DNA from 2 places in the Brevibacillus sp. AG162 genome. Region 1 is predicted to be linked to the other one. Evidence: a T-box and tRNA genes for the amino acid it is inferred to sense, from the RefSeq annotation. Region 1 holds a T-box; the other holds one or more tRNA genes.
The links. A T-box is a leader RNA that pairs with one kind of tRNA and senses whether it is charged. The one in region 1 lies ahead of FB479_RS06000 (valine--tRNA ligase), so its partner is inferred to be a tRNA-Val.

Region 1 (6,343 bases):
CGACACCGTTGCCAAGTGATTTGGACATTTTGCGGCCCTCGGAGTCACGAATAATACCGTGGATCAAGACGGATTCAAACGGACTTTTCCCGGTAAATTCAAGACCGGAGAACATCATGCGAGCAACCCAGAAGAAGATAATATCGTACCCTGTTACCAGGACATTGGTTGGATAGAAGTACTTCATGTCCTCGGATTCTTCTGGCCAGCCCAATGTCGAGAACGGCCATAGACCAGAGGAGAACCATGTATCGAGAACGTCGTTATCCTGCTCCAGCTTGTGGCTGTGGCAGCTTGGGCACTCCGTCACGTCCGTACGAGATACAATCGTTTCGTTACAATCTCCGCAATACCATGCAGGAATTCGGTGACCCCACCAAAGCTGACGGGAGATGCACCAGTCGCGGATGTTTTCAATCCAACGCAGGTAATTCGTCTTGAAGCGCTCTGGGACGAATTTCACGCTCTCAGGGCTGTTTGCATTAGCCAGTGCTTCGTCAGCCAAAGGCTGCATTTTTACGAACCATTGGGTAGAAAGGTATGGTTCTACGACAGCATCGCTGCGCTCACTATGTCCAACCTGATGAATATGCTCTTCAACCTTGAACATAACACCTTGCTCAGTCAAGTCTTTGATGATTTGCTTGCGGCATGCAAAGCGATCCAACCCTTTGTAGATACCTGCCAGCTCGTTCATCGTGCCCGTTTCATCCATGACAACGATTTGTGGCAACTGATGACGAAGACCCAATTCAAAGTCATTCGGATCGTGTGCTGGCGTAATTTTTACAGCGCCAGAACCAAACTCAGGATCAACGTAGTCATCGGCTACGATTGGAATTTCGCGTCCTACGATTGGCAAAATCACGGTTTTGCCGATCATGTCCTTGTAACGCTCATCTTCCGGGTGTACCGCTACAGCCGTATCACCGAGCATCGTTTCAGGACGAGTTGTAGCTACTTCGATATAACCGGTGCCATCTGCCAATGGATAACGCATGTGATGCAGCGCACCTTTTACTTCCTTGTAGATTACTTCAATATCAGACAGAGCTGTACGGGCAGCCGGGTCCCAGTTAATGATCCGGTTCCCACGATAGATCAAACCTTTTTCGTACAGGCGAACAAATACTTCGCGTACAGCTTGGGACAAGCCTTCATCCATCGTAAAACGCTCGCGGGAGTAATCCAGGGCAAGACCGAGCTTTTCCCACTGCTCACGAATATGCGAAGCGTAAATGTGCTTCCACTCCCATACCTTTTCCACGAATTTTTCGCGGCCCAGATCATGGCGAGAGATGCCTTCTTCACGCAAGGTAGCTTCTACGCGCGCTTGGGTTGCAATACCAGCGTGGTCCATACCTGGCAAGAACAGGGCGCTGTAGCCTTGCATACGCTTTGTACGTGTAATGATATCTTGCAAAGTCGTATCCAGCGCGTGGCCCAAATGCAATTTACCAGTTACGTTCGGCGGTGGAATGACAATCGTAAACGGACGTTTATTCGGGTCACGTTCTGCCTTGAAAAATTGTTTTTCGATCCAATACGGATACCATTTGTTCTCTGCTGCTTTTGGATCATAGTTTTTCGGCAGCAATTGGTCGATGTCGGTTGTTGGCTGTGTAGACATGTACGACTCCTCCTATTCGCATAACTTGCTTTGCAAAAAATAAAAAAACCCTTCATCGCAAAGGACGAAAGGATTATTTTCGCGGTACCACCTTTGTTAACACACGATAAACCTCATGCTTATGGTGTGTTCACTCTGACAAGATAACGGTTGCGAACCGGTCTCGGCTAGGCACGTGCTTTCACCGAAAAAACTCCTGGGCGACCTTCAGCCATTCATGACCTTAGAGAATCTCGCAGCTACTGATTCTCCTCTCTGCCAAGGCGTCCTGACTTACTCTTCCCACTCATCGTTCATATCGTATGTAGTTGTCTTATTGTTAGCTTTCACTATTATATACAATCACGCTGTTTGGCGTCAAACCCGGGTTTCGCCCACTTTTCCAACTGCAATGCCCAGTGCTTCGGTAAAACCGAGCACGCCCAAAATATCGAGAATTTCTTCTCGGACATTGACGATTTCTACCTGTTTGCCCATGGCCAACAGTTCTTTCGTGGTAAAAAACAGGCTTCCAATACCGGAAGAATCTACAAAGGAGACACCTTGAAAATCGACGGTAACGGATTGATTTCGCCCTCCATACTGCTGGAGCAATTCACCTACTCGATCTCCTACAGCCATGTCCAACTCTCCGACGAAAAACAATGTAGCCTGTCCGTTCGCCTCTGTTGCGCGGTAGTCCATGCTCAAACTCCTCTCAATAGGTATCGGTACACCCAATCTGCTCGTCCTTTTACTATATTACCCATTTTCATTCACTTGCAAACATTTGGCTTTTTGGAAATCGTTGCTTAACGCGAAAGGTTACATTCTAAAATAAGCTTTGTACCTGCCAGCGAGCTGCTCAAATAAACACGATCACAGTATTGCAGGATCACGTGAAAACCGGCCCCAAGTGAGTGGCGCGTAGAAAATCCTTGCTGTAGGGTAGCTCGTGGAATATCCTCGAGCAAAATTCCTTGTCCCTCATCATGAATCACAGCCCGACACATCTGTCTGTCATTTGATAGGTACAACGTAACCACACCGCCATTTCCGTGCTTCAACGTATTGGAAGCAGCTTCGTTGACCGCAACGAGAAACTGCAGCAATCGTTTATCAGAAATGCCTTGTGGTTCCAAAGCTTGCTTGAACAATTTACGCAGTTCTGCAAGCTGCTCCGGTAAACGGATATCGATTGCCAAGAGCTTATGCCCTTCTCGAAGCAAGAAAAATAATTCTTCATCACTAAGCAACAACAGCTTACCTTCTGTGACCACACCCAGAATATCTCTGTAGATCTCCCATTCCCGTCTTTTGCGTTTTCGTTCTTCTGCAATAACGGCAGTGACATCAATCAAGGCGATTCCACAGGTCCGATCTGGCAATACAGATGTGTATAATTCAAATACCTTTTTGCCATCAGTGGTGACAATTTGCTCTCTCACAGGTCCGCCCGTTCCAGCCGCCTCTTCGACCAGTCGTTGCATTTCTCGCTCTACTTCCACATTCGCGCGAACGTCACCCAGCGGACGCACTTTCCCTTCATCGTAAAGATAGAGGAAAATGGTCTCGATCTGACGCAGTATCGATAGCTTCTGAATCTCTTGTTTTATTAATCGCCCCCGCTCGTCGTCTCGATCCTTCCAATGTAACAAGACGTCTGCCGGGTCCAATTCGCCACTCATGTGCCACGTATGAAATTCTTCCAGGAGCAATCGCTCCAGAACATCTTCCCGTCGCAAAACTTTTTCGATATCGATAATGTAGTAAGGATCACCTGCTATACCGCGCAATCCGCTACCGATAATTCGGAAATCATAGGCGAGCTCTATTTCTATTCGTCCGTGCAAATCATGATCAGAACTGCTTAACCCAATGGTCGTCCGGCTCACTGCTACCAGCTTTGCCTGGAACGATTCCATCGTTGCTAGGTTCGTCACCTTTACAGTGCGGGCCGGAACTACTTTGTTTGCTGCACCGCCAGAACGTAGCGCGACAAGGCAATTATCACAAGTGGGATTGTCCGGACAACGCTCACACAAAATCACAGTTCATCCTCCTATTCACGCGCAACTACACGAGGGCTACACTCTCTTCAGGCTCAAATTGAAGAATCAACACAGAAATATCATCCGTTTGGTTTCGCTGCTGTGTTATCTCCATTAAGTAGGCCTCAACTCGATTCATCGATTCCTGCTTACTATCACCAGGCATTTTTAATAAGGAGGATAGTTCTTCTAGCCAATGCCTGCTGTCTCGAAACACTTCTTTTCTCCCTGAATCCAGCAAACCATCTGTGTAGAGCAATAGCATGCCCTCTTCTTCTAAGGGTACCTCCTCCATTTGATACGTGCTATCGGGCAAAAGCCCTAGGCCGACCCCACCCTTGCTAGCTAAAACGGTTTGATTCGACTTGGACAAATAAAAAGGCTGAGGATGTCCTGCCCTGCCAAATCGAATTTTGTGTTCCACCTCGTCATAGACTGCAACCAGCATCGTAATGTAAGAACGGGTTTTCACTAAATCTGCATAAAGCAACTGATTAAGTCTTTCCAAAATCTCATCCGGCGAATAGCTGGACTGCAAAACCTGCCGTACAGCAATCCTAATCCCCGTAGCCCAAATACTGGCCAAAAAACCGTGCCCGGACACATCCGCAATGATAAAACAGGTATAGCGATCATTGATTTTTCTATAGTCGATGTAATCTCCACCTACATAATCGACTGGTACGTAAACCGTTCTTGTTCGCAAACTGGTCAACTGCAATTCTTCTGTGGGAATGAGCATCGACTGCATGCGTCTAGCCAGCTTCATCTCCATCTCGATTTCTCGCTGTCCTGATGACTGGTCCTGTTGACATCTGAGGATTAGCGCCCGAATGTTCACGAGGAGCAGCCCATAAAAAGATTTCTCCAGTTCCTTTAGATCACGGTCATTGACGTTACTCTGGGCGAACAAGCGGACGTAGCGCGGTGTTTGAGGGGTGTCATACTGTTCCGAGACAACAATGCGCTCCTCTACTTCGCGCTGCACGATTGCGCTCTCTTTGTTGCCACGCTCGATCCGAAAATAGACAGCACCTAGAGCCGATTCAAACGTGATCGACAGGAAGCAAGGCTTGTCCATTTTCACGAACCATGTATCGACTAACTCTTCTATAAATGGCATGAGACTCTCGTAATTGACTTGGCGCTTGCTTTGCTCATTGCTGGTCATCACCAGATACTCGTAATTCTGTTTCAATTCCATTAGTTTGACCAATTGATGATTCATCCCCGAGCCACTCCCATACACACTTTAGCATAATTCTTTCTTTCGGGAATTGGGAAAAGGGTTATGGCAATTTTCAAAAACATTGTGATCACCTTTATTCGTTTCGTCCTAGCCTTCCTGCCCTACACCTTCCCTTTTCGGGCACCGTTCAAACCACTATCTACTTTCCATGAAAATGTTTTAGGCGTTTGCTCAAGGTTTGTAGACACTGTCCAAAGTCGCCCCGCATATGCTGAAATGAGGTGATTGTGATGAATTTTCGTTGGAAGTATAACCCCACGTATTTACGGATCAAATACGGTTGCAAACAGGTGCTCTTTCCACTGTTAGTTTTTCAGTTTATCCGAACAGTTGTGTTTCCTACCTCTTTTGATGTCATCCTTCTCGGTTTGCTAGCCATGCTCTATGTTGCCATCTCCCTCGAATGGTTATAAAAAAGAAAAACAACGCCCCACGCGGTGAGACGTTGCTCATTAAAAGGCTTGCTGGACCCAACGATGCAGGCGCATCAGACGGTCCATATCTTTTTCAAAACGTTGGACAGCGTAAAACTCGCTCCACTCGCGGGGATGATGATAATAAATATCCAAGTCCCTCATGATCCTCTCCGGGTAGGAGAGAAACGAAGCCATCAGTTCAATTTCTTCCGGCCGCAGCGGAAATATCTCGGCGTAGCGATGGAAAAGTTGAGATGCCCCAACCTCATCCCCCGCCATTTGAAAATAGGTACGATAAAATAGCGTCAAATCGCGCACTGGTGTATCAAAGCTGGCACGATCAAAATTAAGCAGCCGTCCTTTTCCCGATCGATCTGGCACAACATGCTCTGGATTCGGGTTACCATGGATCAACGATAAGCGAAAATGCGCGTGCGTCTCATGCCGCTCTCGCCAATCGGTCAATAAGTCTGTCGCTGTTTGAGCCATTTCCTCAAGAAACTCCTTGTTTGCCAAAAACACCAGATCGAAAGGGGAAGGATATTTGCGTTCCTGCGCCAGAGTTGCCGCCTTATTCATTTGGTCTTGCCAATATTGCCAACGGTTAAGCAAGGAGTCGACAAGTGGCTCTACCTGTCTCGGATCATCGTAGCGATAGTTTTGTGTCAAATGATGAAGCTCCGCCAAACGTTCCAAGGCAGGGAACGCCCAAGACAAGGGCTGCTCGGCCCACTCCTCACTTCCTGGCTGCCAGGGGGTTACGTAAAAGGCAGTGCTACCCTGTTGAACAAAAGGATCATCGTATTTCGTGTACGTAAAAGGAACGGCCCCATCCCATCCGCGGTGCTGCAATTGACGCAGCATATCGCTGACGAAAACAAGACGTTGAGCGGGTATTTGCGTTCGTTTGCATACGAAGGAGCCGTAGGGAGTCGTCGCCTTAAATACATTTGGCTCCTTTAAAACGTCAATGCTCTGGGCATACATGTCATATTCTTTGAATAAAGGAGCAATGTCA
Region 2 (6,343 bases), on a different contig from region 1:
CGATACCAAAAGAGAGACAAAATAGGGGAGATAGGGGAACAGATATGCCTACATACTATTACTTCACCTGCCTAAAATGCCGAACCCGGGGGGGAGTTTTCGGCGAACAGGCCTGGGGCTGGGGGAACTTTGACATGATCGAGTCATTCAAATACCTGGCTCACCACATCCGTACATGCGGAGAAGATTCGATTCGCGTGATTTCTGAGGATGTAGATGATTATGTAGATCAGCTGCACGGAGAGTACAACACCTTCCTTGAGCAAACGAAGCATATATTTCCGCATTCCAAGGATTGGGAGTTCCTTGATCGTTGGAAAACATTAAAAGTAGAAGAAATGAAGCTAAAATGGGTCGAGGAAAACCGGATCATGCATCCAGATGATCGGATAAAAATAATCGGAGTCCTTGATGCCGTGGACATCTTGAAAGAAGGGGCGGGAAGAGTCTCCTTCAGTGCTAGCGTGACGGATGATGATGGAAAGGTATGGAAAATTGTAGCTGACATGCACGAATTACCCATCTTAAAACACTCGTATATCATCATTGGCGTCATGCAAGAGCATTCTATATTAGGGGAAGTCATCGAAGTGTACAAGATGATTCCACGAGTCGCCGCTCAAGAGGAAAGGGGTAACGATCATGATTCTGGAGACAATCGGACAATTACTAATTAAAGTGCGTGAGGAGAATCCACTTGTCCATAACATGACGAACGTTGTTGTCACGAACTTTACAGCGAACGGCTTGTTAGCTCTTGGTGCATCACCTGTCATGGCGTATGCCAAACAGGAGGTGGCAGACATGGCAAAGATCGCCGGGTCTCTTGTATTGAATATAGGGACATTGAATGAGCATGAGATCGAAGCGATGCTGATCGCAGGAAAATCGGCGAATCAGCATGGCGTGCCTGTTTTGTTTGATCCAGTGGGAGCGGGAGCAACATCGTACCGAACCGAGACAAGTCAACATCTTGCGCAGGAACTGGACCTTACCCTCATTAGAGGAAATGCTGCCGAGATTGCCAATGTCATCGGGGAGCGCTGGGAGATTAAAGGTGTAGATGCGAAGGAAGCGGGCGGAGATGTCCAGGACCTAGCGAGAGCAGCAGCGAAAAAGCTGAGGACAATCGTTGCGATTACCGGGAAGGTCGATGTGATTTCGGATGGAGAAACAACTTACTCGATCCATAATGGTCATCCAATCTTAACGAAGGTAACCGGAACAGGCTGTTTGTTAACGTCTGTTATGGGAGCGTTTGCAGCCATTTCAAATGACAAGCTGATCGCAGGAGCTGCGGCATTGGTATGCTACGGTGTTGCTGCTCAACTGGCAGCAGAGAAAGCAGCAGAAGTAGGTCCAGGCAGTTTCCAAATCGAATTTTTGAATGCTTTGCATAACTTGACCGCAGACGATGTTCGCCGTTTTGGGTATATCGAAAAAAAAGAATAAAAATTCCCCTTTAAAAAAGGGGAGAAAAATGGCCGTAGAACGATTAGGCTAGATATGTTAGACAGTAGCTGTAATTTCGTAGTGAATAAGACAGTAGCTTCTTCTGGTGCTCTGAAAGTGCTAGGAATATAAATTCTACTTGATCATCATCGTATGGACGGACATAAAAACGGGAAATACCATGACAAATAATTTCTCTCTTTAACGGCAGCGCCACACTGGCGTCTGTTCGTATGTGCAATTCCACGCTGCGTACCCTCCTTGGACATTCAATAGAGTACCAAAAAAATACAAGGAAAAACAAGGGAATTATGTCTGATTCATGTCCAAGTTGTTACCGTTTTTTGGATGAAAACTGACAAGGAGAACGATTCAGAAAGTACTAGTGGGGATTGTTGGGGAAGCACCCTGTTCGAGAGAAAAAATTCGAAATGAGTCCGGCCATTCTCCCTTTTTCCGTTGAGTTGTTTACTTTATTTCGAAGGCAGCGTACGAGCTCCTGATCGCAGTGACAAGAAAAATAGCCGTGCTTTCGATAGCAATTATCATGCCTCTTGCAGCATCTGTCGACGTCATCAATCGGCGCCCCCGGTCCGGAGCATCCAGGCCCACACCAGTTTCCGTACAAACAGGGGAAGCCTCCTGAACGGCGCTTTCTTTTTGACAACTGACATCACTCCGTCTTGTAAAGGCATACTACTTGTATCATATTGAACAGAAAGTGAAGTTGCTTTAGGCAATCTCCCTTTTTTTGGCCGAACAAGGGGAAAACTTTCAAAATATCACTTGAAATCACGTTGTGAATATGATAGATTAATTCTTGCCGAAGCGAACGCTTGCAGGCTCAATGGATGGATGTCCGAGCGGCCGAAGGAGCACGATTGGAAATCGTGTAGGCGGTGTCGAACCGTCTCGTGGGTTCAAATCCCACTCCATCCGCCATCTTACTTGGCCCGTTGGTGAAGCGGTTTAACACAGCAGCCTTTCACGCTGTCATACAGGGGTTCGAATCCCCTACGGGTCACTTATACCCCACAAAGTGATGTGAATGCTTTGCAGGGGCCCCAACAACTGGTTTGGGGTAGGGAGGCTTAGCTCAGCTGGGAGAGCATCTGCCTTACAAGCAGAGGGTCGGCGGTTCGATCCCGTCAGCCTCCACCATTTTTATATGCGGTCGTGGCGGAATTGGCAGACGCGCTAGATTCAGGTTCTAGTGGTGGCAACACCGTGGAGGTTCAAGTCCTCTCGACCGCACCAAGCAAACCCTATACATGGCGGTCGTGGCGAAGGGGTTAACGCACCGGATTGTGGCTCCGGCACTCGTGGGTTCAAGTCCCATCGATCGCCCCATCTATGTTAACATTGTAAAATGATATAGCCCAGCGGTGGCTCCTGTAAAGGAACTCCGGCTGGGCTTTCTTTGTATTTGCTTACGAATGATCGACAGGCTCATAAAAGTGAAGGCGATTGCCAAAAGGATCGGTCACGCTCACTTCATGTGTTCCCCACGGCGTCTCCTCTAGACCGGGACAAGCGTACTTGTATCCTTGACGCAACAGTGACTGATGAAAAAGCTCAATGTTCTCTACCTGTACGCGAATCGCTGAGCCAGGACAAGCATCCCCGTGATGCTCGGACAGATGAAGCGTGCATGAGGGAGAGGAAATTTGCATGTACAAAGGAAAATGATCCTCGTAACGATGCTCCCAATCAATCTGAAAACCTAGAAACTCCACATAAAACTCTCTTGCCTTCTCAACGTCAAACATACGAAAAATCGGTGTTATGATCTGATTCATTTGCCCAGAAACCTCCTGATCGTATTGAGGGAGGCGAGGTGCACTCCTTCGTGAAAAATCGTTCGGACAAGCACCTGTGCTATTGTATGCATGCCGGATTCAGTTGCGGGAAACTCTTCTTCTAATCGATCCTTGTAAGCAGCTTGTATCTTCTTGGGTTGTTCTTGTAACAAGGAGACGAGCACGGCGAGTTTCGGGGGCGGTGTATCCCAGTCAGCAGGTTTTGTCCCGAAGTTAAACCATTCGTTAAAGCCAGGGGGGAGTGGGATCGTTTCTTTTGTAAGGTGAGAAATCCATAAATACTGATCGAGATAGATGTGCCCTAGATTCCACAAGATATTGTTGGAGAAACCATCGGGTATGTGGTTTACATCTTCATCCGTCAAACCATCAATTGCTTTTAACGTCTCCTGTCGATAATCCTCTAGCTGCTGGAATAGCACCCTATGCCGTGTTTCCATACTTTTTCCCCCTTGAGTGGCAGTCTTCGCAAATAAATTCGAGTCAGATAATCTACCTTCCTTCTATAAGAAGGGGATCTACCAACAAAAAAACGTGCAGAACCAGCTCGTCTGCACGCGATTTGTATACTTTGTATAGGAAACGGGGCTACATTCTTTCCTGCTCGAGTGCGTGAGAAGGGGAGAATAGTTTCCGCCATTTTACTTGCGGTACGCAAATGGCAGCGAGAATCATGAATACGCCACCCCATTGTGGGAGAGAGACAGTCTCTTGAAGCACGAAGCTCGACAAGAGCACGACTGTTGGCAGCTCCACTGCACTTAAAATAGTAGCCAGTCCATTGCCGATCCGAGGCACACCGACAGCCAAACAGAAGATCGGGATGACCGAACCGAAGATCGCAACCAAAAGACCGAGCGGCAGCAAACCTTGCAGAAGCTGACCATTTACCAGGAAAGTGGGTGGATAAACAATCGAGAGCATCAGAGCTGCCATAGTTATCGAAATCGCGCTTCGCAAGTATGGGTCCATTCCAGGTAGAATTCGCCCACTGAAGAAAATAACCAGGGCAAAGGTCGCGCCAGACATCAGACCGAAGATCAATCCGACTATGTCTACGCTCTGAATGCCGCTTTCCCCAAGTCCGCTTGCAAGAACCGTCCCTGCTCCAAGCATAACCAGAGACACCCATTTTTCAGCGGTTGGCCATTTGCGATCCACAATCGCCTCCAGCAAGACGCCGATCCAGGTAAACTGAAAGAGGAGAACGATTGCGAGCGAAGCAGAGACCCGGCTAACAGCCTGATGGTAAAAAAGACTGGTTGAGGCCATCATGAGGCTGGCTGGTGCCAAAAGCAACAAATACTTGAACGAAAACCGTTGCTTGGAGAAAAAGATGGCCATGACTGTCATGATCAAGCCGCCAAAAATCAATTGGCTCCCGCTCATTTCGAATGGTGTAAAGCCGAGTTGAAAAGCATGCTTCATGAAGATTGAGAGGACACCGTAGCTGCACGCACCGAGTAAAACTAAAAAGATAGATCGCCAGTATGTCATAAGTAAAAGTTCCTTTCGTATGACTAAACTCGGAAGAATAATGACTATTGTACTACAGGTATAAAAGTGGTACAATAAAATTTTTGTCCATACTTTACTATGCTACTAAGGTAATTAGCTAGCTGCATGCATTGGTAATATGGTAACGGATGAAAGTGTAGGGGACTCCTTATTCTTCGTGAGAATACATAGCTGTTTTTTCGTATTTCCTTTACACTACTCCATAGAGAAGAAGTTCAAAAAGTCGTCAATAGAGAAAGAGAAGGCGAAACACATGGAGGAGCATGGATGAGACAGGGAATTATTTACGCAATTGTGGCGTATTTGGCTTGGGGGTTACTCCCGCTCTATTGGAAGCTGTTTCAGGCGATGGGGGCATGGGAGATACTCGCTCATCGAATCGTCTGGTCGATTATTTTTGTCGCAATCATTATTCAGGTAACGAAACGCTGGCGCAGTATGTGGGGAGCGGTCACTGGTTTTAAAATGTTCGGAGCATTAGCGATTTGTTCACTGCTAATCAGCGCAAACTGGCTCATTTTTATCTGGGCCGTGAATAACGATCAAGTCATGCAAACGAGTCTTGGCTACTACATGAATCCTCTCATCACCGTACTGCTCGGAGTTATTTTCTTAAAAGAAAAAATGCATGCTGGGCAATGGCTCGCGCTTGTACTCGCGGCTTTCGGAGTCATGTTCATCACCTTCCAGTACGGTGAGATTCCATGGGTCTCTCTATCACTTGCCCTGACCTTTGCTTTTTACAGCTTGGCGAAAAAGGTCGTCCGAATGGAGGCGATGATTGGACTGGCGTGGGAAACGCTGTTTGTGGCCCCTATTGCTTTCGGTTATCTGCTGATGCTGCAGGTCAATGGGACGGAGACGATGACATCCTTAGCATGGTGGCAACTTTTGTTGCTGACGCTGGCGGGGGTAGCTACTGCCATGCCGCTCTACTGGTTCGCCCTAGCAACGACTAGACTCCCACTTTCCGTTGTAGGCTTCATTCAATACTTGGCGCCTACGATATCGCTCCTATCAGCTGTTTTCTTGTTTGGAGAGCCTTTCACCCAAACACATCTCATCAGCTTTGGATTCATCTGGTCTGCGCTCATCGTATTTACGGTGTCTTCCGTGCGAATAAAACGAAAAGCGACCCCAATCAATGCCGAGGTCGCCATCAAAAAACAAGCGTAAACATAAGAAAACTCCTGACCCGCCGAGAAAGCCTCGGATATGGTCAGGAGTTTTTGCTTACCAGGACGTGATTAGCAAATTGCTTCGCCGTGTTTTTTCATGCGGTACGCACCGTGATTAGTAGGTCCCACATATTTATTGAGCGCAAACGAGTGGCGAATAGCTTCAGTAATAAACTCTTTGGCAACAGCTACTGCGTTGTGTACAGAGCTTCCTTTTGCCAATTCAGCACAGATTGCAGCTGAGAACGTGCAGCCGGCACCATGAGTAAAGCTCGTTTCAAAGCGCTCGGATTCCAATACCTCGAGCGTTTTCCCGTCATAGAAAACATCTACAGCATTGCCGCTTTGGAGCTTGCTGCCGCCTTTTACAACGAC

Region 2: it encodes a tRNA-Val, which carries the amino acid that the T-box ahead of FB479_RS06000 (valine--tRNA ligase) is inferred to sense. The anticodon was not compared.

What each region holds. Positions count from the first base shown of each region.
Region 1 is NZ_VFNO01000002.1:243,160-249,502, forward strand. It holds gene FB479_RS06000 (valine--tRNA ligase) at 1-1,630, opposite strand, end outside; T-box leader at 1,688-1,929, opposite strand; gene FB479_RS06005 (STAS domain-containing protein) at 1,988-2,314, opposite strand; gene FB479_RS06010 (ATP-binding protein) at 2,422-3,660, opposite strand; gene FB479_RS06015 (PP2C family protein-serine/threonine phosphatase) at 3,686-4,888, opposite strand; gene FB479_RS06020 (hypothetical protein) at 5,140-5,322, shown strand; gene FB479_RS06025 (protein kinase family protein) at 5,362-6,343, opposite strand, start outside.
Region 2 is NZ_VFNO01000001.1:231,612-237,954, forward strand. It holds gene FB479_RS00975 (hypothetical protein) at 135-677, shown strand; gene thiM (hydroxyethylthiazole kinase) at 643-1,452, shown strand; tRNA gene FB479_RS00995 (tRNA-Ser) at 2,302-2,394, shown strand; tRNA gene FB479_RS01000 (tRNA-Glu) at 2,403-2,476, shown strand; tRNA gene FB479_RS01005 (tRNA-Val) at 2,538-2,613, shown strand; tRNA gene FB479_RS01010 (tRNA-Leu) at 2,623-2,709, shown strand; tRNA gene FB479_RS01015 (tRNA-His) at 2,727-2,802, shown strand; gene FB479_RS01020 (glyoxalase superfamily protein) at 2,883-3,251, opposite strand; gene FB479_RS01025 (DinB family protein) at 3,248-3,712, opposite strand; gene FB479_RS01030 (EamA family transporter) at 3,861-4,769, opposite strand; gene rarD (EamA family transporter RarD) at 5,058-5,966, shown strand; gene pdxK (pyridoxine/pyridoxal/pyridoxamine kinase) at 6,038-6,343, opposite strand, start outside.